Regions from separate parts of the Arthrobacter sp. B0316-5-4 genome, predicted to be linked through region 1. Evidence: predicted binding sites of a transcription regulator. Region 1 holds the regulator's gene; the other holds the start of a gene.
What was found. Region 1 encodes HrcA, which represses chaperone genes, less so after heat shock. Its sites were predicted from a motif close to TTNGCACTCGNNNNNNNCGAGTGCNAA; they were not measured.

Region 1 (9,558 bases):
TGGAAAACAACCTCACCATCATCCCTGTGCTGAACAAGATCGACCTCCCGGCGGCGCAGCCGGAGAAGTACGCTGCTGAGCTGGCAAACCTGATTGGCGGCGACCCGGAGGATGTCCTCAAGGTTTCCGGAAAGACGGGCGTGGGCGTAGAGGCACTGCTGGACAAAATTGTCCGGGACCTTCCGGCACCCGTGGGTGACCCGGACGCACCGGCCCGTGCCATGATTTTCGACTCCGTGTACGACACCTACCGGGGCGTAGTGACCTACGTCCGGGTGGTTGATGGCATGTTGCACCCACGTGAGCGTATCCAGATGATGTCCACCCGAGCCACGCACGAGCTCCTGGAGATCGGCGTGAGTTCCCCGGAGCCAACTCCCTCCAAGGGTCTAGGCGTGGGTGAAGTGGGCTACCTGATCACTGGTGTGAAGGACGTCCGCCAGTCCAAGGTTGGCGATACTGTCACCAATTTGGCCAAACCTGCTTCGGAGTCCCTGAGCGGTTACGCGGACGCGAAACCCATGGTGTTCTCCGGGCTCTACCCGCTGGACGGCACCGATTATCCGGTGCTTCGCGATGCCCTCGAAAAGCTGATGCTCAACGACGCCGCACTCGTCTACGAGCCTGAGACGTCGGCTGCGCTGGGCTTCGGGTTCCGCGTTGGCTTCCTCGGACTGCTCCACCTGGAAATCACCCGGGAGCGCCTTGAGCGCGAGTACAACCTGGACCTCATTTCCACCGCCCCAAACGTGGAATATGAAGTAACGCTCGAGGACAAGAAAATTGTCCACGTGACGAACCCCAGTGAGTACCCCACCGGAAAAATTTCCGAGGTCCGCGAACCAATGGTTTCGGCCACCATCCTTGCGCCGAACGAGTTTGTCGGCTCCATCATGGAACTGTGCCAGAGCCGTCGTGGACAGATGAAGGGCATGGACTACCTGTCCGAGGACCGCGTGGAGCTCCGTTACTGGATCCCGCTGGCTGAAATCGTGTTCGACTTCTTCGACCTCCTGAAGTCCAAGACCCGGGGCTACGCTTCGCTGGACTGGAAGGCCGACGGCGAGCAAGTCGCCGATCTCGTGAAGGTCGACATCCTGCTCCAGGGCGAGCAAGTGGATGCGTTCAGCGCCATCACACACCGTGACAAGGCGTACGCCTATGGCGTGATGATGACGGGAAAGCTCCGCGAACTCATCCCGCGCCAGCAGTTTGAAGTGCCCATCCAGGCAGCCATCGGATCGCGCATCATTGCCCGTGAGAGCATCAGGGCCATCCGCAAGGACGTCCTTGCCAAGTGCTACGGCGGTGACATCACCCGTAAGCGCAAACTGCTGGAGAAGCAGAAGGAAGGCAAGAAGCGCATGAAGATGGTGGGCCGCGTGGAGGTGCCCCAGGAGGCGTTCATCGCCGCCCTGACCACCGACGAGTCCAAGGACAAGGCCAAGAAGTAGATGCCCAGCGTCCTTCCTTTGGGCGATCCAGCACCTGCGGATGGCATTCTGCCTCCGCAGGTGCTGGCGGGCGTCGAGCACCGTAAGTTCGGGCTGTACGTCCATATCCCTTTTTGTGCCGTGCGTTGCGGCTATTGCGATTTCAATACCTACACCGCGACGGAACTGGGCGGTGGCGCCTCACAGGACGCTTATGCCAGTACCGCCATTTCGGAGCTCGACTTTGCCGCTTCGGCGCTCGAGTCCTCGTCGCTTCCTGCGCGCCCCCTGAGTACCGTCTTCTTCGGCGGCGGTACTCCCACCTTGCTTCCGGCCGAAGACCTGGCAAGGATCCTGCGCGCCGCCGTGGGGATGTGGGGGCTGGAGCCCGGTGCGGAAGTGACCACCGAAGCCAATCCTGATTCCGTCACGCCCGAATCGTTGAGGCTGCTGGCAGACGCCGGATTCACCCGGGTGTCTTTCGGCATGCAGTCCGCGGTTCCGCATGTCCTGAAAGTGCTGGACCGCACACACACGCCCAGCCGCGTTCCCTTGGTGGTGCAGTGGGCCCGCGACGTTGGACTCGCCGTCAGCCTGGACCTCATTTATGGGACCCCGGGGGAGTCCATGGAGGACTGGAGGGTTTCCCTCGAAACGGCCTTGTCGTATGCCCCGGACCATATCAGCGCCTACGCCTTGATCGTTGAGGACGGCACCAAGCTTGCTGCCCAGATCCGGCGCGGCGAGGTGCCCGGCATCGACGACGACGACCATGCCGCGAAATACGAACTCGCCGATGAACTCATCTCGGCGGCGGGAATGGGCTGGTACGAGGTCAGCAACTGGGCCCGCACCCCAGAGCAGGCATGCCGACACAACCTCGCCTACTGGCGTGGAGATGACTGGTGGGGCGTGGGCCCCGGAGCGCATTCCCACGTAGGTGGTGTGCGCTGGTGGAACGTCAAGCACCCCACTGCTTACGCATCACGGCTGGGAGCGGGAAGCTCGCCTGCGGCAGGCCGGGAAACGCTGGATACTGAAACGCGCGAGGTTGAACGCATCATGCTCGAGGCCCGCCTGGGCTCAGGCCTGGCAGTGGATGCCATGGACGCAGTGGGCCGGCACGCCATGGCAGGTTTGATCGCGGACGGATTGGTGGACCCGGTCCAAGCCTTCAAGGGCCGCTTGGTCCTGACACTAAAGGGTCGCTTGCTGGCAGACGCAGTGGTCCGCAGGATCCTCCCGGACTGAGCCTCACGGCACGGTCGGGGGCAGAGTCTGCCCCCGTCAGGCGGCTACTTGATCCAGCGCAAGTTGAGTTTGTAGCGGTGCGGCTGGCCGTGGTTCACGCGGATTCCCGCGGAGACGGAGAAGCACGTGAGTGCTACCCAGATGCCGGTCGCGATGACGGCGAAGACGTTGCCCACGACCGGAAGCAGGACGAGGATGTTGGCCAGGACCGCTGCGATGGTCGGGGGAAGCGTGAAGTTCAGCGCTTCCTTGGACTCCTGTGCCGTGAAGGGTCCCCGGTCCCGGAAGATCAGGTAGATCAGCAGGGAAGGCAGGCAGCCAAGGATGCCGCCAAAGTGCGCCAGTGTGGCCCATTGCCGGTCTTCGCCGGCCGTCAGGGGCAGTGCATTGGCTGGCGCGCCATGGTACTGGGGCCGCCCTGCGGCGCTGCCCGGTTCTTCAGGAGCGTTCTCTGCCACGGTGTCTTCCCTTTGCTGTAAAGATGCTGCGGTGTTGCTGTCCCAGAATACCGGCACCAGCCCGCTTCTACGGACCAACTCCCCGGTGGCACTCCGGTTGCACTGATTCAGGGACGGTGCTTCACGGGACTGTCAGGAAGTCGATGACTTCCTCAACGCGGCCCAGCAGGGATGCTTCAAGGTCCGCGTAGCTCCGTACGGCCCCGAGCAGCCTTTGCCAGCCCAATCCGACGTCCTCGGCGGTCTCATGGGGCCAGCCGAAGGCACGGAGGATGCCCGTCTTCCAATCCATGCCGCGCGGAACCGTGGGCCACTTCTCGATGCCCAGGACCTTGGGCCTGATGGCCTGCCACACATCCACGTAAGGATGTCCCACAATGAGGACGTTTCCCGCGGCCCCCGGACATGCCATGGCCTCGGCGGCGATGCGGGATTCTTTCGACCCCTCAACGAGGTGGTCCACCAGGATCCCGAGCCGACGGTCCGGGCCGGGGTTGAAGTCCGCAATGGCTGACGCGAGGTCGTCCACGCCATGCAATGGTTCAACGACGATCCCCTCCACCCGAAGATCGTCACCCCAGACCTTCTCGACGAGTTCGGCGTCGTGCTTTCCTTCCACCCAGATGCGGCTGGCTTTGGCCACCTGTGCGCGCTGGCCTCGGACCCGCACGGATCCGGAGGCTGTTCGGCCCGGTTGGACGGCCGACGCCGGCTGCCGGGCTGCTGGAGGCATCAGTCGGATGGGCTGGCCTTCAAGCAGGAAGCCGTATCCCAACTGGAACGATTTGGACTTTCCACGCCTGTCCTCAAGGGACACGATGTGCATGCCGCCGGTCTTCTCGACCCGGGTCACTTCGCCCACCCAGCCGGACTGGACGTCTTCGAGGACCATTCCCCGCTGCACCGCTACCTCGGGCAGTTGGCGTTTGGCGGGGGCGGACAGATCCTGTGGACCCCAGTTGTCGAAAGCCAAGGGATATTTCCTACCTTTGAGTACTTGGATGGGTGGGGAGCCGTTTGGCTGCGAAGCTGCCGAGCCTGCACGCTGGAAGCTGAATGCGGGCGTTTTCAATGCTAGCAACGGGGTGGCCCATAATAGACTTGTTAGCACTTGGGCATGTTGAGTGCTAAGTGCGGAGGCCTGTTGGGCGTGCCGCAGTGACCGGTCGCCATGACCACGGAAGTCGTCAGGAGGTGGAGCAATGAGTGAGCCACGCAAGTTGGAAGTGCTGCGTGCCATCGTTGAAGACTACGTGCATTCCCGGGAACCTGTTGGATCCAAGGCCCTAGTTGAGCGCCACCACCTCGGTGTTTCGAGTGCCACCATCCGCAATGACATGGCTGTCCTGGAAGAAGAGGGCCTCATCGCAGCGCCCCACACCAGCGCAGGTCGCATTCCCACGGACAAGGGCTACCGCCTGTTCGTGGACCGCATTTCCCAGGTCAAGCCACTCTCCGCGGCGGAACGCCGGGCCATCCATTCCCTCCTGGAGGGTCCGGATGATGTGGATGACATCCTGGAGCGGACCGTAAGGCTCCTTTCCCAGCTGACCAACCAGGTCGCCGTCGTGCAGTACCCGCACTCCAGCCGGGCGGTCGTCCGCCACGTCGAGTTCGTGTTGCTGGCACCCAAACAGGTCCTCGTCGTCCTCATCGCGGACACTGGCAGCGTAGGCCAGAAGGTCATTGATGCCGGATCCGATGTTGCCAACGAGGCATTGATGCTACTGAGGTCGCGTTTCCTCGGCAGTATCGCCGGAACGCAACTGGACCTCCTCCCACAGGTGCTGCCATCGGTTGTAGCTCTCTGCCCACCCGAGCTCCGCGGCCTGGCACAGACCCTCGCCCACGGCCTGCAGTCACTGAGCGACAACAGCCGCGAAGAGCGCATTTTGATGGCGGGCACCGCCAACCTGGCCCGCTCCAATGTTGATTTCCCCTTGAGCATCGGCCCGGTGCTGGAAGCCCTTGAGGAACAAGTCGTCATGCTCCGGTTGTTGTCCGATATGGGCGATGATCCGCGCGGCGTGACAGTGAGCATTGGCCGGGAGAACCCGTACGACGGTTTGGCTGAGGCTTCCGTCGTGGCCACCGGTTACGGCTCCGGAGCCAAGGTTGGGATCCTTGGCCCCACCCGCATGGACTATCCCACCACCATGGCAGCAGTCCGGGCCGTGGCCAGATACCTTTCCCGCATTCTCGGCGGCTGAACGCCGGCCCGAGGAAACATCCGCAGTACAACAAGGAAGAGATACCGACTTTGAGCAGCCACTATGACGTTTTGGGAGTCTCGCCGGAAGCCACCGGGGAAGAGATCAAAAAGGCGTACCGCAAGTTGGCGCGGAAACTTCACCCGGACGTCAACCCCGGAGAAGATGTCGCGGAGCAGTTCAAGGCAGTGACCCACGCCTACGAGGTGTTGTCGGACCCGCAGAAGCGCCGTGTCTACGACGCCACCGGCAATGAAAACGGAACCGAAAACGGCTTCGGCGGCGGCTATTCCGGCCAGGGCTTCGCCTTCCAGGACATTTTCGACACCTTCTTTGGCGGCGGTGGCGGCCATGGCGGGCCGGCCTCCCGGGTCCGGCGTGGCCAGGACGCCCTGATCAGCGTACGCATCGACCTCAAGGACGCAGTATTCGGCGTCAACAAGAAGCTCGAAGTCGACACGGCCGTGGTTTGCCCCACCTGTGATGGCAGCTGCTGCCGCCCCGGTACCCATCCTGAACGCTGTGACATCTGCGGTGGCAGCGGCCAGGTCCAGCGGGCTGTCCGGTCCATCCTCGGCCAGGTCATGACCACGGCACCGTGTGGCTCCTGCGAGGGCTTCGGCACGGTCATCAAGGATCCCTGCAACGAATGCAGCGGCCAGGGCCGCATCCGCAGCCGTCGTTCCCTCACCATCAAGGTTCCTGCCGGTGTAGCCACCGGCACCAGGATCCAGTTGTCCGGCCAAGGCGAAGCCGGTCCCGCGGGCGGTCCTGCCGGCGACCTCTACGTCGAAATCCGCGTCAACAACGATTCCATGTTCATGCGCGAAGGCGACGACCTGCACGCCACCCTGAGCGTGCCGATGACAGCCGCTGCCTTGGGCACCGAACTCCAGCTGGACACCTTCGACGGCGCGCAGGACATCGACGTCAAGGCCGGAACCCAGTCGGGCGAAATCATCACCCTTCGCGGCCTGGGCGTGACCCACCTTCGCGGCTACGGCCGAGGCGACCTCAAGGTGCACCTGCACGTGGAGACGCCGACAAAGCTCGATGCCGCCCAGGAAGAGCTGCTCCAACAGCTCGCCAAACTGCGTGGAGAACAGTTCACCGAGGGAAAGCTCGTTGCCAGCGGTGGCATGTTCGCCAAACTGCGGGACAAGCTCGGTAACCTGTAGCGGTGAGCAACCCCGTCTTCTTCACCCAGGCCGGCAACCTCAGCCACCTGGGACCCGGTTCTGTCTTCGTCCTGGAGGGTCCGGAGGCGCGCCACGCGGTCACCGTCAAACGCTTGGCCGTAGGCGAACAGGTGGACATCGCCGATGGCGCCGGCGCCCGGTTGACGGGCACGGTCTCCGAGGTTGGTTCGGGCACCTTGGCCGTGACTGCCTCGGACGTGGTCTTCGAGGAGCAACCAGCCATTCGCCTGGTCCTCGTCCAGGCGCTGGCCAAAGGGGACCGTGACGAACTTGCCGCCGAAACGGCCACTGAACTCGGCATCGACGCAGTGGTCCCGTGGCAGTCCGAACGCTCTATTGTCCGTTGGAAGGGTGATCGGGCCGCCAAGGCCCACGCCAAATGGCAGTCGGTGGTTGCCGCCGCCGCGAAGCAGGCCCGAAGGTCGCACATCCCCGAGGTCCGCCCGGTCGTGGATACTGCGGCATTGGCGAAATCCGTCGCCGCCGCGGACCTGGCCATCATCCTTCACGAGGACGCCAAGAACCCCTTGCGGACCGTCCTGGAGGAATCGGGCATGCCGCAAGGTCCGGACCAAGGCCGACCCCGTGAGGTCCTCCTGATCGTTGGTCCTGAGGGCGGAATCTCACCGCGTGAGGTCACCCGGCTCAGTGACGCCGGGGCCGTTACGGCACTGTTGGGGCACCATGTCCTGCGGTCGTCGACGGCGGGACCAGCCGCCGTCGTTCTCGCCAGTGACGTCCTGGGTCGCTGGTAGGACGCTGTCGAGTATTAGCCGACGCTGAACAGCCGCGTGTCGGTACTGGAGTCGATGACGTTGCCGGCGGCATCCACCTGAGACACCCGCAGCTCGTACTTGCCGGCCTTCAACGTTGCGCCGAAAGTAAAGACGCCGTACTGGCCCGGCTCGCCCGTGGGCTTGGCCTGGCCGTTGAGCAAGCCCGTTTTTTCGCCCTTGCCGTTGTCCCTCAAGATCTGCCAGGCGATGGGTTTGGAACTGTCGGTGCTGCGGCCATTGAACTTCACCGCGCCCGGCGGCAGGGTGACATCCTCCTGTGGATCGATGATCCACAGCGGTGCCACCAGTGAGGCGTCGCGCGCCATCGGTTGTCCCAGCTTCACTTGTCCGAATGCCATGTAGTCGGGGTGGCCATCCACCAGGATGACCACCTGGATCTGCTGGCCGGAATTGATCAGGCCGGACGACGAAGCGGCGGCAGTGGCCGTGTAGACCAGCTGCTGAACTGCCCGTTGCGCCATGACAGCGTCGAGGTTCGAATTGAAGGCGTCACGGGAGATGTCCACCGTAATGACGTTCTTGCCGGAAATGGATGTAGCGAGGCTGCTTGGTTGCTGCCACGGCGTGAAGAAATCATGGTCCAGTGGTTTTTCCGCCATCATGATCCGCAGGGCGGTGGTCACGGGGTTGTCGTCACCGTCGATGTCCCTGAACTCGCGGTACAGGTAGACCTCGTCCTTGCTGCGGCCGATCCAGTAAACCGGAATTTTCGTGGAAGCCTGCGTCGTCTCCAGGGGAGCATTGCTTGCAGGGGCCTCCTGCACGGACAGTGAAGGCGAGCTGGACGAAACCTGGCTTCCCGCCCCGTCTGCGATGCATCCTGTCAGCAGCAGGACAGACACCATTGCGGGCACGGCAAGAGCGGACTTCTTCCGCTTGCGTGCGCTCTGCGCGGTGTTTCCTTGCTTACTGATGGGGGTTCCTGTCCTGCCGTGCGTCGTTGGCAACCCTCTGCCGGGTCGGCTGGGCTGCGGGGTGTCGTGTCCACCCGCTATGCCAGCTTGGCACACTGCCGACGGCGGTCGGCCGGGAATGAGGGGACCCGGGGCAACTGAAACATGATTGATACCGGCTTGATGCCGAGTTGAGACAAAATGTCGGCGATCCGTTTGCGGGCTTGAAGGGAGCCACTCGATGAGGTCCATCCGGGACCGGCTGGCGTAGGATTATTGCCAGGACACCATCCAAACGGAGGAGAACAGGCCCCACGGCCAACACTATGAGTGAATCTTTGAACGGGCGGCTCAGGACCGGAAACGGCAACCTGCCGCCCACTGAGTTCCCGCACACCTTACCGGGCACGCGCACGGAAATTGTCACGTTCGACAACTCCGACCAGATGGTTCACTCGTTGGGCAGCCACGATGAAGCCCTGCGCTACATCGAGGAACAGTTCGAGGGCGTCAATTTCCACGTCCGCGGCAACGAACTCTCCATGACAGGTCCGTCCACCGATATCTCCCGCGTGATGCGCCTCCTTGAGGAGGTCCGCGGGCTGGTGTCCAAGGGGACGCTGGTGACTCCTGACGTACTTCAGCAGCTTGTCTCGCTGCTTCGCACGCAATCCGTGCAGAATCCGGCCGACGTACTGACGCACAACATTCTTTCCAGCAGGGGCAAGACCATCCGCCCCAAGACGCTGAACCAGAAGAACTATGTGGATGCCATCGACGACAACACGGTCATCTTCGGAATCGGCCCGGCCGGTACGGGCAAGACCTACCTCGCCATGGCAAAAGCTGTCCAGGCCCTGCAAACGAAGGAAGTCAGCAGGATCATCCTGACGCGACCGGCCGTCGAAGCGGGGGAGCGCCTCGGCTTCCTTCCCGGGACGCTGAGCGACAAAATCGATCCCTACCTTCGTCCGCTGTACGACGCCCTGCACGACATGATGGATCCTGAATCCATCCCGCGGTTGATGGCTGCCGGGACCATTGAGGTGGCCCCCTTGGCATACATGCGTGGCCGCACATTGAACGACGCCTTCATCATTCTTGACGAAGCGCAGAACACCACGCCGGAACAGATGAAGATGTTCCTGACCCGCCTCGGCTTCGGCTCCAAGATGGTGGTCACCGGAGACGTCACGCAGATCGACCTTCCGTTCGGTGCCACCTCCGGCCTTCGGATTGTCAGGGAAATCCTTAAGGGCATCGACGACGTCAATTTCTCGATCCTTGAAGCCGCCGACGTCGTCAGGCACCGTTTGG
Region 2 (10,570 bases), on a different contig from region 1:
AGCCAACCCCAGTGGGAACGCACAATCAAGGTCACGACGGCGGACCAGACCCACGCTCTCGCCGCGGCGCTGGGTGGGGTGCTTGAAGCGGGGGACCTCCTGGTCCTGACCGGGGAACTGGGTGCGGGCAAAACCACGTTTACCCAAGGGCTCGGGGAAGGCCTGGGCGTTCGCGCAGGAATCATCTCGCCCACTTTTGTCCTTGTCCGGATCCACCCGAACCTTCCTGATGGACCCCGGCCTGGCGGTCCGGACCTGGTCCACGTGGATGCGTACAGGCTCGACTCGGCCGCGGAAGTGGACGACATCGATCTTGAGAACACCATGGACTCCGCTGTCACGGTGGTGGAGTGGGGCAGGGACCGGGTGGAGCATCTCTCCGACAGCCGCCTGGAAGTCGATTTGCACAGGTCGGTGGGCGGTGCCAACACCGCGGCTACCGGCGGCGTCCTGGACTTTGACACCGAGGACGACGACGAGCCCCGCACCATTGTGTTCCGGGGCTTCGGTCCCCGCTGGACCGGAGCACCCCAGCTGCTGGGCGAAGCAGAATCCCGCCCTGCCGAAGAAGGAGGCAACTGATGCTGATCCTGGCCATTGACACCTCCGCTGTTGCCAGCGCTGCCCTGATCTCGGATGACGCCATGGAGGGCGTGGTGGATTCCTTCGCCACCGAGGATACCCGCAGCCATGCCGAGGTCCTTGCCCCTGGCATTGAGAAGCTCCTGGCTGGGGCTGGTGCCACCGGCGCTGACATTGATGCGATCGTCACCGGGGTAGGTCCTGGCCCGTTCACTGGGCTGCGTTCCGGTATTGCCACGGCCCGCACCCTCGCTTTTGTGTGGAACAAGCCGCTGCACGGTCTGATGAGCCTGGACGCGATTGCCCTGGAAGTGGCGGAATCCACGGCGTCGGTTTCCGAGTTCCTGGTTGCTACCGATGCCCGGCGCAAAGAGGTCTACTGGGCCCGGTATACGGTGGCCGATGGTCGGCTTCCCGAACTCGTGGATGGCCCGCACGTGGGCTTCGCCGCGGAACTGCCGGACCTTCCCGTCTTTGGCGCCGGCGCAGGTCTGTACGCGGACGTCCTTAAGGCGGACGAGGACTTCGCCAGGACCCAGCCCAATGCCGCAGCCCTGGGCCAGTTCGCGCTGGCCCGGCTCGCCTCGGGACAGGCCCTTCTCGACTCAACGCCCCTCTACTTGCGGGAATCGGACGCCCAGGTTCCGGGCCCCCGGAAGCGTGCACTGTGACCGGGGCCGCTGAGATTTCCCTGCGCGACATGACCGAGGCCGATATTCCCGTGGTCGAGGCGTTGGAGCGTCGGTTGTTCCCCGTGGATGCCTGGCCGCTGCAGATGTTCTTTGACGAATTGGCCCAGCCCGAAACCCGCCGTTACGTGGTGGCCGAGGTCGCTGGGGAGATCGTGGCTTATGCCGGGTTGATGTGCATTGAGCCCATAGCGGATGTCCAGACGATCGCCGTCGTGCCTGAATTCGAGGGCCAGGGCATCGGCTCCGCGGTCCTGACCGAACTCATCGAAGAAGCGCGGCGCCGACGGGCCGCAGACGTGCTTTTGGAGGTCCGCGCGGACAACCCGCGCGCCCAGAAGCTGTACGTGCGTTTCGGATTCGAACAGATCCACGTCCGCCCGCGCTATTACCGGGATGGCACCGATGCCCTGATCATGCGCCTCCCGTTGAACGATTCCACTTCTTCTGAAGGAGCTCCGGCATGACCGCGACTTTCCCACAGGACCTGAAGCAGCCCTTGGTGCTCGGCATTGAGTCCTCGTGCGATGAGACCGGTGTCGGGATCGTCCGTGGGACCACGTTGTTGACCAACACCGTGTCTTCATCCATGGACGAGCATGTGCGCTTTGGTGGTGTCATACCCGAAATCGCTTCCCGCGCGCATTTGGATGCCTTTGTTCCCACGCTGCAGGAATCGCTGCATGAAGCCGGTGTCACTTTGGAGGACATCGACGCCATTGCGGTCACGTCAGGACCGGGCCTCGCCGGCGCCCTGATGGTTGGGGTCTGTGCCGCGAAGGCTTTGGCTGTGGCCACGGGCAAGCCGCTGTATGCGATCAACCACTTGGTAGCCCATGTGGGTGTCGGCCTGCTGGATGGAAAGCCCGACGCCGGTGCTGCCGCCGGCTTGGGTGCCGGGCAGTTGCCGGAGAACCTCGGCGCGCTCCTGGTGTCGGGCGGGCACACGGAGATCCTCAGGATCAGGAGCATCACGGACGATGTTGAGCTGTTGGGCTCGACCATCGATGACGCTGCCGGCGAGGCCTACGACAAAGTGGCCCGCATCCTTGGCCTTGGCTATCCCGGTGGTCCGGCCATCGATAAGCTGGCACGCCAGGGCAACCCCAAATCCATCCGTTTCCCACGGGGACTGACCCAGCCCAAGTACATGGGGACCGCCGAGGACAAGGGCCCGCACCGCTACGACTGGTCGTTCAGTGGACTGAAGACAGCCGTGGCCCGCTGCGTGGAGCAGTTCGAGGCCCGCGGCGAGGAAGTGCCCGTGGCTGACATCGCCGCGGCCTTCCAGGAAGCCGTGGTGGATGTCATCAGTTCCAAGGCTGTCCTTGCGTGCAAGGAGAACGGCATAACCGATGTCTTGTTGGGGGGCGGCGTCGCGGCGAACTCACGGCTCCGCGAATTGACCCGGCAGCGCTGTACCTCAGCCGGGATCACCCTCCACGTACCGTCGCTGGACCTGTGTACGGACAACGGTGCCATGGTCGCAGCGCTGGGTGCGCAGTTGATTATGGCGGGCATCGGGCCGAGCGGACTTGCCTTTGCCCCGGACTCGTCCATGCCTGTGACCTCGGTGTCCCTGGCTGCCTAGGCTCTGAGCCCGGGCAGGCCACCGAGCCGTCAGCTAGGCGTCCGGCCCCTTGCGCATCTGCTGCACCAGGTCCATGACCACTGCCTGAAGGTCTCCGTCATGCTCAGCGGCGACGCGGCGTTGGCGCTGGTAGCTGGCGCCGCGTTCGATGATCCGGAGGACGTCGGCCAGTTCCTCGGAACAGCCCAGCTTGGCAGCTACGGGTTCCAGCCGGGCTACTGTTTCCGCGAGGTGTTCGGTGACAAGCTGTTCGTTGCCTTCAGCGTCCAGGATGATGATGGCTTCCATGCCGTAGCGGGCGGCGCGCCATTTGTTTTCCTGAACGTGCCAGGGCGGCATGGTGGGGATGGTGCCGCCGGCGTCCAGGATGGAGGAGAACTCGTCCACCAGGCACTGGGTCAGGGCAGCTATGGCCCCGACTTCTTCGAGGGTGGCAAGGCCATCGCAAATGCGCATTTCGATGGTGCCAAGGTTGGCAACCGGCCGGATGTCCCAGCGGATTTCGGAGGTGGCGTCAATGACCCCGGTGGTGAACATGTCCTGGACGTATGACTCGTAGGCCTCCCAAGTTTCGAACTGGAACGGGAGCCCGGCCGTCGGAAGCTGCTGGAACATCAGGGCGCGCTGGGAAGCGTAGCCGGTTTCCTCGCCTGCCCAGTAGGGGCTGGAAGCGGACAATGCCTGGAAATGCGGGAAGTAGTTGACCAGTCCGTCCAAGATAGGGAGGACCTTGTCCCGACGGTCGATACCCACATGGACGTGCACGCCGTAGATAACCATTTGGCGTCCCCACCATTGGGTCCGCTCGATCAGTTTGGCGTAGCGCTCTTTGTCGGTGACCGGCTGGAGCAGGGGAGGGCTGAAGGGGTGGCTGCCTGCGCAGAACACCTCAACGCCCATGGGGTCCGTGACTTCGCGGACAGCTGCCAGTGAGCGGCTGAGGTCCTCTTTGGCATCCTTGACCGTTTCGCAGATCCCGGTGACGAGCTCCACGGTGTTCAGGAGCAGCTCGCGCTTGATATGGGGGTGCTCATCGTCTTCGTTGAGGTCGGGATGGTTCGCGGCGACGCCTTTCAGGACATCGTTCGCGACGGAAACCAGTTCCCCGGTGCGTGCATTGACGAGCGCCAACTCCCATTCCACACCCAGTGTCGATTGCCTGGATGGCGCAAAATCAATCTGCACGTAGTCCCCTCATTGTGTTGTGTCAGCCGGGCGCGGTTCCCCGCTGCGGGGCCGCCAGCGGTCGGATCAAGTCTAATGCAGCCTGAACACCCGTGATATCGGCGCAGTGCGGGCTGCAATGAACAGTCATTTGCTAATTAGAATGATTCTCATTAGTATGGACGCATGCATCTCACAGTCGTCAGTTCCCTCGACAGCCAATGCCGGGAGGCAGCCACCGGGAGGCTGGGCCGAACCCACGTAAATTCGGCAGTGGTACTCCACGATCTTCTGGACGGTTCACTGGTCCTGCGAAGGGTCTACCACAGGGGACGCTTGGTCGAACGCGAAACGACGGTCCTGGAGCATGGCTGCCTCAGCTGCACCGTTCGGCTTGACGTAGTACCGACGGCGGAGCGCCTTGCCGCGTCCGGCTTCGACCATGTTGTGCTTGGCTTGCCGCCCGGTGTCGCCGCAGGCATGGCCGTTGCGGAGCTTCGCCGGGGCCTCAGCCGCCCGGCAGTCATCGACAACGCCGTGCTGGCCCTGGATCCCGGAGATCTCGATGACCACATCTGGGACCGCCACACGCTGTTCGAGTCCGGCTTCACGTCCATGCCCCAGGACGACCGCACCAGTGGCGAGTTCCTGATTGGGGAGTTCGGCGAAGTGGATACGGTCATGGTGTACCCGGGCCTCGGTGCAGCCTTGACCGGCGAGCACCCTGAAGGCTCGGCGCCATGGCTGACAGGAATGGAGTTGCTCATCGAATTGGCTCCGCATGCGGCTGCAGTCGGAGCAGCCGACCCATACCGTCCGGGCTGCTTCGACCTGGCCGAAGCAGCGGCACGCAACCGGCCCGGCGTCGTGCGTGTGCCTGCGAGTGAAACGCCAGGTTCTTTCCGGACGGTGCTTCACAAAGCGCGCCGTCCGCTGCACCCGGGACGCTTCCGTGATGCGCTGCCCCATCTGGCTGCGGGTACGCATTGGATGCGTGGCCGGCTATGGATCGCTTCTGCTCCCGCCACCCGGATCGCCGTCCAGGGAATCGGGCCGAGGGTTTGGCTTGAAAGTACCGGGAAATGGCTAGCCGACTCTGCTGACGCGGCACCCAGTGGAGCATCGGCAGGCAGGTCGGGTCCCGACGTCGACTCCGTCCTTGACTGGCATCCGAACCATGGCGACCGTGGCACGGTATTGGCGATGACCGGGCGCTCGGAAGATATTGATACCCGCGAAATCCGCGGGCTCCTGGACGAATGCCAACTGACGGACGCGGAAATGGAACTGGACTTTGGTGTCTGGGACGATCCCCTGGAACTCAGCGACGCACTCTAAGCCGCACCACCAACAAGAGGAGAAACACCATGAAGGTCAGGAACTCACTGCGTGCGCTCAAGAAGATCCCCGGAGCGCAGATCGTCCGGAGGCGTGGACGCACGTTCGTCATCAACAAGAACAACCCGCGGATGAAGGCGCGGCAGGGCTGATCCCAGTGCTGCATCCATGGGGCGTTGTTTAATGGGTGGATGCCCATCCTGAACAAAGACATGTCCCTGTGCATTTCGCTCGCGGCCCGGCCCAGCAACATCGGTACCCGGTTCCACAACTATCTGTACGATCTGCTCGGCTTGAACTTTGTCTATAAGGCGTTCGCGCCAGCTGACATCACCCTCGCGGTGGCGGGCATCCGCGGCCTCCCCATCCGGGGCGCCGCGGTGTCCATGCCCTACAAGGAAGCCGTCATCCCGCTGGTTGACGTGATGGATCCGTCGGCCAAAGCCATTGATTCGGTGAACACCATCGTGAATGACGACGGTGTCCTCACCGCCTACAACACTGACTACATCGCCATAGCGCGGCTCTTGAAGGACCATGAGGTGCCCAGCAGCCACTCCGTGCTCCTCCGTGGAGCGGGCGGCATGGCCAAGGCCGTGGCGGCAGCGCTACGCGACGCGGGCTTCACCGCTGTCACCATCGTGGCCCGCAATGAAACCGCCGGTCGCGCCCTCGCCGACCTCTACGGTTTCGGCTGGCAGGACGACGTCAACGGCTCGACGGCGGACCTCATCATCAACGTCACACCGTTGGGAATGGCAGGTGCCGACGAATCGGCGCAGTCCTTCGATGACGCGACGATCGCAGCTGCGCAGGTGGTATTCGACGTCGTTGCGCTGCCGTCCGAGACGCCGCTTATCACCGCCGCGCGCTCAGCCGGCAAGCCGGTGATCACCGGGGCCGAGGTCATCGCCATCCAGGCTGAAGAACAATTCGTCCTGTACACGGGGGTGCGTCCGACCCCCGGCCAGGTGCGCGAAGCCTCTGAATTCTCGCGCCGCTGAAGCCCTAGGCGGACACCGGCTCCACCACGACAACCACTCGTTCCTCGCCGATCCTGGTGAGGACCAGGGTGGCTGTTTTCGCTTTGCCCTTGCCGGGCTTGGCGGGAAGCAACTGCTTCCTTAGCTCTTCGGGGGTCACGGCCGTACCGCGCTTCTTGATGTCCAGCACGGTGATGCCGTTGCTCTTCACCCAGGCTTTCAGGGCCTTGACGTTGTACGGCAGGACCTCAAGCACCTTGTAGGCGCGGGCAAACGGGGTGTCATGCAACCCTGGAGCGCAAATGTAGGCGATGTGCTCATCCACCAAGTGACCGCCAAGGCGTTCTGCGACATCGGCCACCAGGCCCGCGCGGATCACCGCCCCATCCGGTTCGTACAGAAAACCTTCCACCGGCCCGACGGCGGCTACCGGACCGCCGTCGAAATCCTCGCCGCTGGTGATTTCGGCAGCTCCCTGGCTGCCGAGGACCAGCGCAGCGCGTCGTACCCCGGGTCGCGCCACCGCGTTGAACCACAGTGTTACCTCGGTGACGTCGCCCCCGACGGAAACCCACTGGGCCTCGCACCCGGCAGGCACGGAATCGTGCGGGATGCCCGGACCCATTTTGACTCCAATGGCACGCCCGGTAGCGGCCAGTCTTTCCACGAACGACAAAGGGGGAGAGAAGGCCTCGGGGTCCCAAATCCGCTTTGTTCCCGAAGTGGATGTGGTGCGACGGGCGGGATCCAGCCACACTCCGTCAATGCCGTCCAGCTCCACGGAGGTAGCGTCCGCGTGCACCACCGTCGCGTGCGGGAAGGGGATCAGGTTGATCGTCGCGCAGGCAGCAGTGGTCTCATCCATCTCCACGGCGGTCACAGCGATGTCCATGGAAGCCATTGCCATGGAGTCGGCGCCCAAGCCGCAACCGAGGTCCGCGACGTGCGCAACACCTGCCGTGGCAAAACGCTCGGCGTGCCGGGCAGCGACGTTCAACCGGGTGGCCTGCTCCAAGCCTGCCTGCGTGAACAGCATCTGGCGGGCAAATTCACCGAACTTGGCCTCGGCCCGGGTCCGCAGGCGGGACTGGGTCAGGACGGCGGCCACAAGTTCGGGGGAGTGGCCTGCCTTCCGGAGGTCGGCATTAACGCTGAATGCATCGGCTTCCTTGTACGGCCCCAGTGAGGCAAGAAGTTCCCATCCTTCGGTGGTCAGCAAGGGCGCGATCTGTTCCTGCGGTGCATGAGGCATGGGATCAAGCCTAACGTCGCAGGATATGACAGCGTGACTGGTGAATCGGCCAGATAGGGTTGTTTTCATGGAAGACAACGCAGCCGCACAGCCGTCCCGCATCACCAAATATGCCCGTCCCGCACTTATTGCGGGCATCGTGATAGCCGTGGTCTGCATAGCCCTGCTCATCATCATCCTGGCCTTGGACTCCTTCAATGCGGCCGCGTACTCCGTCACCGGCAAGAGCGTCAACGATGCCACCGACGAAGCGCGGGAGATCCGCGACCTCTACAGCGGCGCCCGCATCGGCGGGATCATCGCCCTGGTGATCTCCGGCGTCGTGGCTGTCCTGTCCGCAGTAGTGCTGTACCGGAACCGCGGCAACGCCCCCGTGGATGGGGACGACGACGGCGAAGACTACGACCTGGACGACCTCACCGGCCGGTGAGCGGAGTTCACCGATGACGAAATGCTGGCACTCACCTTGACCGAGTGCTAACGCTTACATAGAGTCTTATTAGCACTCTCCCCCGGAGGGTGCTAACCACGCCAGGCGTTCCTCCGGCACCGCGACGACGGTTGCACGCCCCGGCACCCTAGTTCTTAGTCCATGAATCAGCTCATGAAAAGGAGAGTCCGAGTGTCGGTCTCGATTAAGCCTCTTGAGGATCGTATTGTTGTTCGCCCGCTCGAAGCAGAGCAGACCACGGCTTCCGGCCTGGTTATTCCGGACTCCGCACAGGAGAAGCCGCAGGAAGGCGAAGTTGTTGCAATCGGCCCCGGCCGCTTCGATGACAACGGCAACCGCGTGCCGGTTGACGTAACCGTTGGCGACGTCGTCATCTACTCCAAGTACGGTGGAACCGAAGTCAAGACCGGCGGCAACGAGTACCTCGTTCTGTCCGCCCGCGACGTCCTCGCGATCGTCGTAAAGTAACTTCCCGGAGCCCGCACCGCCGCCGCGTTGGAATCATTCCGACCCGACAGCGGTGCGGGTTTTCTGTCTTGAAAGGACACAACCATGGCAAAGCAGCTTGCTTTTAACGATGCTGCCCGCCGGTCTCTTGAGGCCGGTATCGACAAGCTCGCCAACACTGTCAAGGTGACGCTTGGTCCGCGCGGCCGCAACGTCGTGCTGGACAAGAAGTGGGGCGCTCCCACGATCACCAACGACGGCGTCACCATCGCCCGCGAAGTTGAGCTTGACGACCCCTACGAGAACCTTGGCGCACAGCTGGCCAAGGAAGTAGCCACCAAGACCAACGACGTCGCCGGCGACGGCACCACCACGGCTACCGTGCTGGCACAGGCCCTGGTCAAGGAAGGCCTGCGCAACGTTGCAGCCGGCGCCGCTCCGGGCGAAATCAAGCGTGGCATTGAGGTTTCCGTTGAAGCCGTAGCTGCCCGCCTCCTGGAGAACGCCCGCGAAGTCGAAGGCACCCAGGTTGCCAGCGTTGCTGCGATCTCTGCACAGAGCGACGAGGTCGGCGAACTGCTGGCTGAGGCGTTCGGCAAGGTGGGCAAGGACGGTGTCATCACCATTGAAGAGTCCTCCACCACGCAGACCGAGCTGGTCCTCACCGAAGGCATGCAGTTCGACAAGGGCTACCTGTCCCCGTACTTCGTCACCGACGCAGAGCGCCAGGAAGCCGTCCTTGAGGACGCCCTCATCCTGATCAACCAGGGCAAGATCTCCTCGCTGCAGGACTTCCTGCCGCTCCTGGAGAAGGCCCTGCAGGCCAACAAGCCGCTCTTCATCATTGCTGAAGACATCGAAGGCGAAGCCCTTTCCACGCTGATCGTCAACCGCATCCGCGGCACGCTCAACGTTGTTGCCGTCAAGGCACCGGGCTTCGGCGACCGCCGCAAGGCTATGCTCCAGGACATCGCCACGCTCACCGGCGCACAGGTTGTCTCCCCGGACCTCGGCCTGACCCTGGACTCCGTCGGCCTCGAGGTACTCGGTACCGCACGCCGCATCACGGTCACCAAGGACAACACCACCATCGTGGACGGCGCAGGTTCGGCCCAGGACGTGGCCGACCGCGTTGCACAGCTGCGTGCCGAACTGACCCGGACGGACTCCGACTGGGACAAGGAAAAGCTGCAGGAACGCCTGGCCAAGCTCGCCGGCGGCATCGGCGTGATCAAGGTTGGCGCTGCCACCGAGGTGGAGCTGAAGGAAAAGAAGCACCGCATCGAGGACGCCGTTTCCTCCACGCGTGCAGCCCTTGAAGAAGGCATCGTTTCCGGCGGCGGTTCCGCACTCATCCACGCCCTCAAGGCACTGGACGAGTCCCCGGCCGTCAAGGCACTGGAAGGTGACGCGGCAGCAGCCGTTGGCATCGTTCGCCGTGCCCTGGTCCAGCCCCTGCGTTGGATCGCACAGAACGCCGGCTTCGACGGCTTCGTGGTTGTTGCCAAGGTTTCCGAGCTGGAAGCCAACCACGGCTTCAACGCCAAGTCCGGCGAGTACGAGGACCTGATCGCCGCTGGCGTGATCGACCCCGTCAAGGTCACCCGCTCCGCACTCCGCAACGCCGCTTCCATCGCTGCCCTGGTCCTCACCACCGAGACCCTGGTTGCCGAAAAGCCGGCCGAGGAAGAAGACGCACACGCAGGCCACCAGCACTAAGCTGCCTGCTCCAAAGAACCCCGGCCACGACATCGTGGCCGGGGTTTTTTGCTGTGCACGCTCTCTCACGTCCCGCCTGTTTGCCCGGGACGCTCTCTCACGTCCCGCCTGTTTGCCCGGGACGCTCTTTCACGTCCCGTCTGTTTGGCTGGGACGCTCTCTCACGCCCCGGGTGTGGTGGAGCGTTGGGCTGAAGGGGGTGGGATGTGGTGGAGCGTTGGGCTGAAGGGGGTGGGATGTGGTGGAGGGTCGGGCTGAAGGGGGTGGGGTGTGGTGGAGGGTTGGGTTGAAGGGGGTGGGATGTGGTGGAGGGTTTGGCCCCAGCAGCCAGCTACTTCGCCCGCCGGATTGCGC

Region 2: a site for HrcA is predicted at 8,054-8,080, ahead of groES (co-chaperone GroES). Genes of this name have one in related genera too.

Annotation. Positions count from the first base shown of each region.
Region 1 covers NZ_JBNHFN010000002.1:639,298-648,855, reverse strand. Annotated here, with positions in the region: gene lepA (translation elongation factor 4) at 1-1,454, shown strand, start outside; gene hemW (radical SAM family heme chaperone HemW) at 1,455-2,684, shown strand; gene AC5RU9_RS07305 (DUF4870 domain-containing protein) at 2,729-3,142, opposite strand; gene AC5RU9_RS07300 (DUF3097 domain-containing protein) at 3,264-4,115, opposite strand; gene hrcA (heat-inducible transcriptional repressor HrcA) at 4,345-5,352, shown strand; gene dnaJ (molecular chaperone DnaJ) at 5,403-6,530, shown strand; gene AC5RU9_RS07285 (16S rRNA (uracil(1498)-N(3))-methyltransferase) at 6,533-7,306, shown strand; gene AC5RU9_RS07280 (GerMN domain-containing protein) at 7,321-8,193, opposite strand; gene AC5RU9_RS07275 (PhoH family protein) at 8,568-9,558, shown strand, end outside.
Region 2 covers NZ_JBNHFN010000001.1:470,985-481,554, reverse strand. Annotated here, with positions in the region: gene alr (alanine racemase) at 1-1, shown strand, start outside; gene tsaE (tRNA (adenosine(37)-N6)-threonylcarbamoyltransferase complex ATPase subunit type 1 TsaE) at 1-582, shown strand, start outside; gene tsaB (tRNA (adenosine(37)-N6)-threonylcarbamoyltransferase complex dimerization subunit type 1 TsaB) at 582-1,253, shown strand; gene rimI (ribosomal protein S18-alanine N-acetyltransferase) at 1,283-1,738, shown strand; gene tsaD (tRNA (adenosine(37)-N6)-threonylcarbamoyltransferase complex transferase subunit TsaD) at 1,735-2,862, shown strand; gene AC5RU9_RS02185 (glutamate--cysteine ligase) at 2,896-4,047, opposite strand; gene AC5RU9_RS02180 (GTP-binding protein) at 4,213-5,364, shown strand; gene ykgO (type B 50S ribosomal protein L36) at 5,394-5,516, shown strand; gene AC5RU9_RS02170 (shikimate 5-dehydrogenase) at 5,556-6,368, shown strand; gene AC5RU9_RS02165 (THUMP-like domain-containing protein) at 6,373-7,599, opposite strand; gene AC5RU9_RS02160 (hypothetical protein) at 7,667-8,029, shown strand; gene groES (co-chaperone GroES) at 8,222-8,518, shown strand; gene groL (chaperonin GroEL) at 8,603-10,216, shown strand; gene AC5RU9_RS02145 (DUF389 domain-containing protein) at 10,548-10,570, opposite strand, start outside.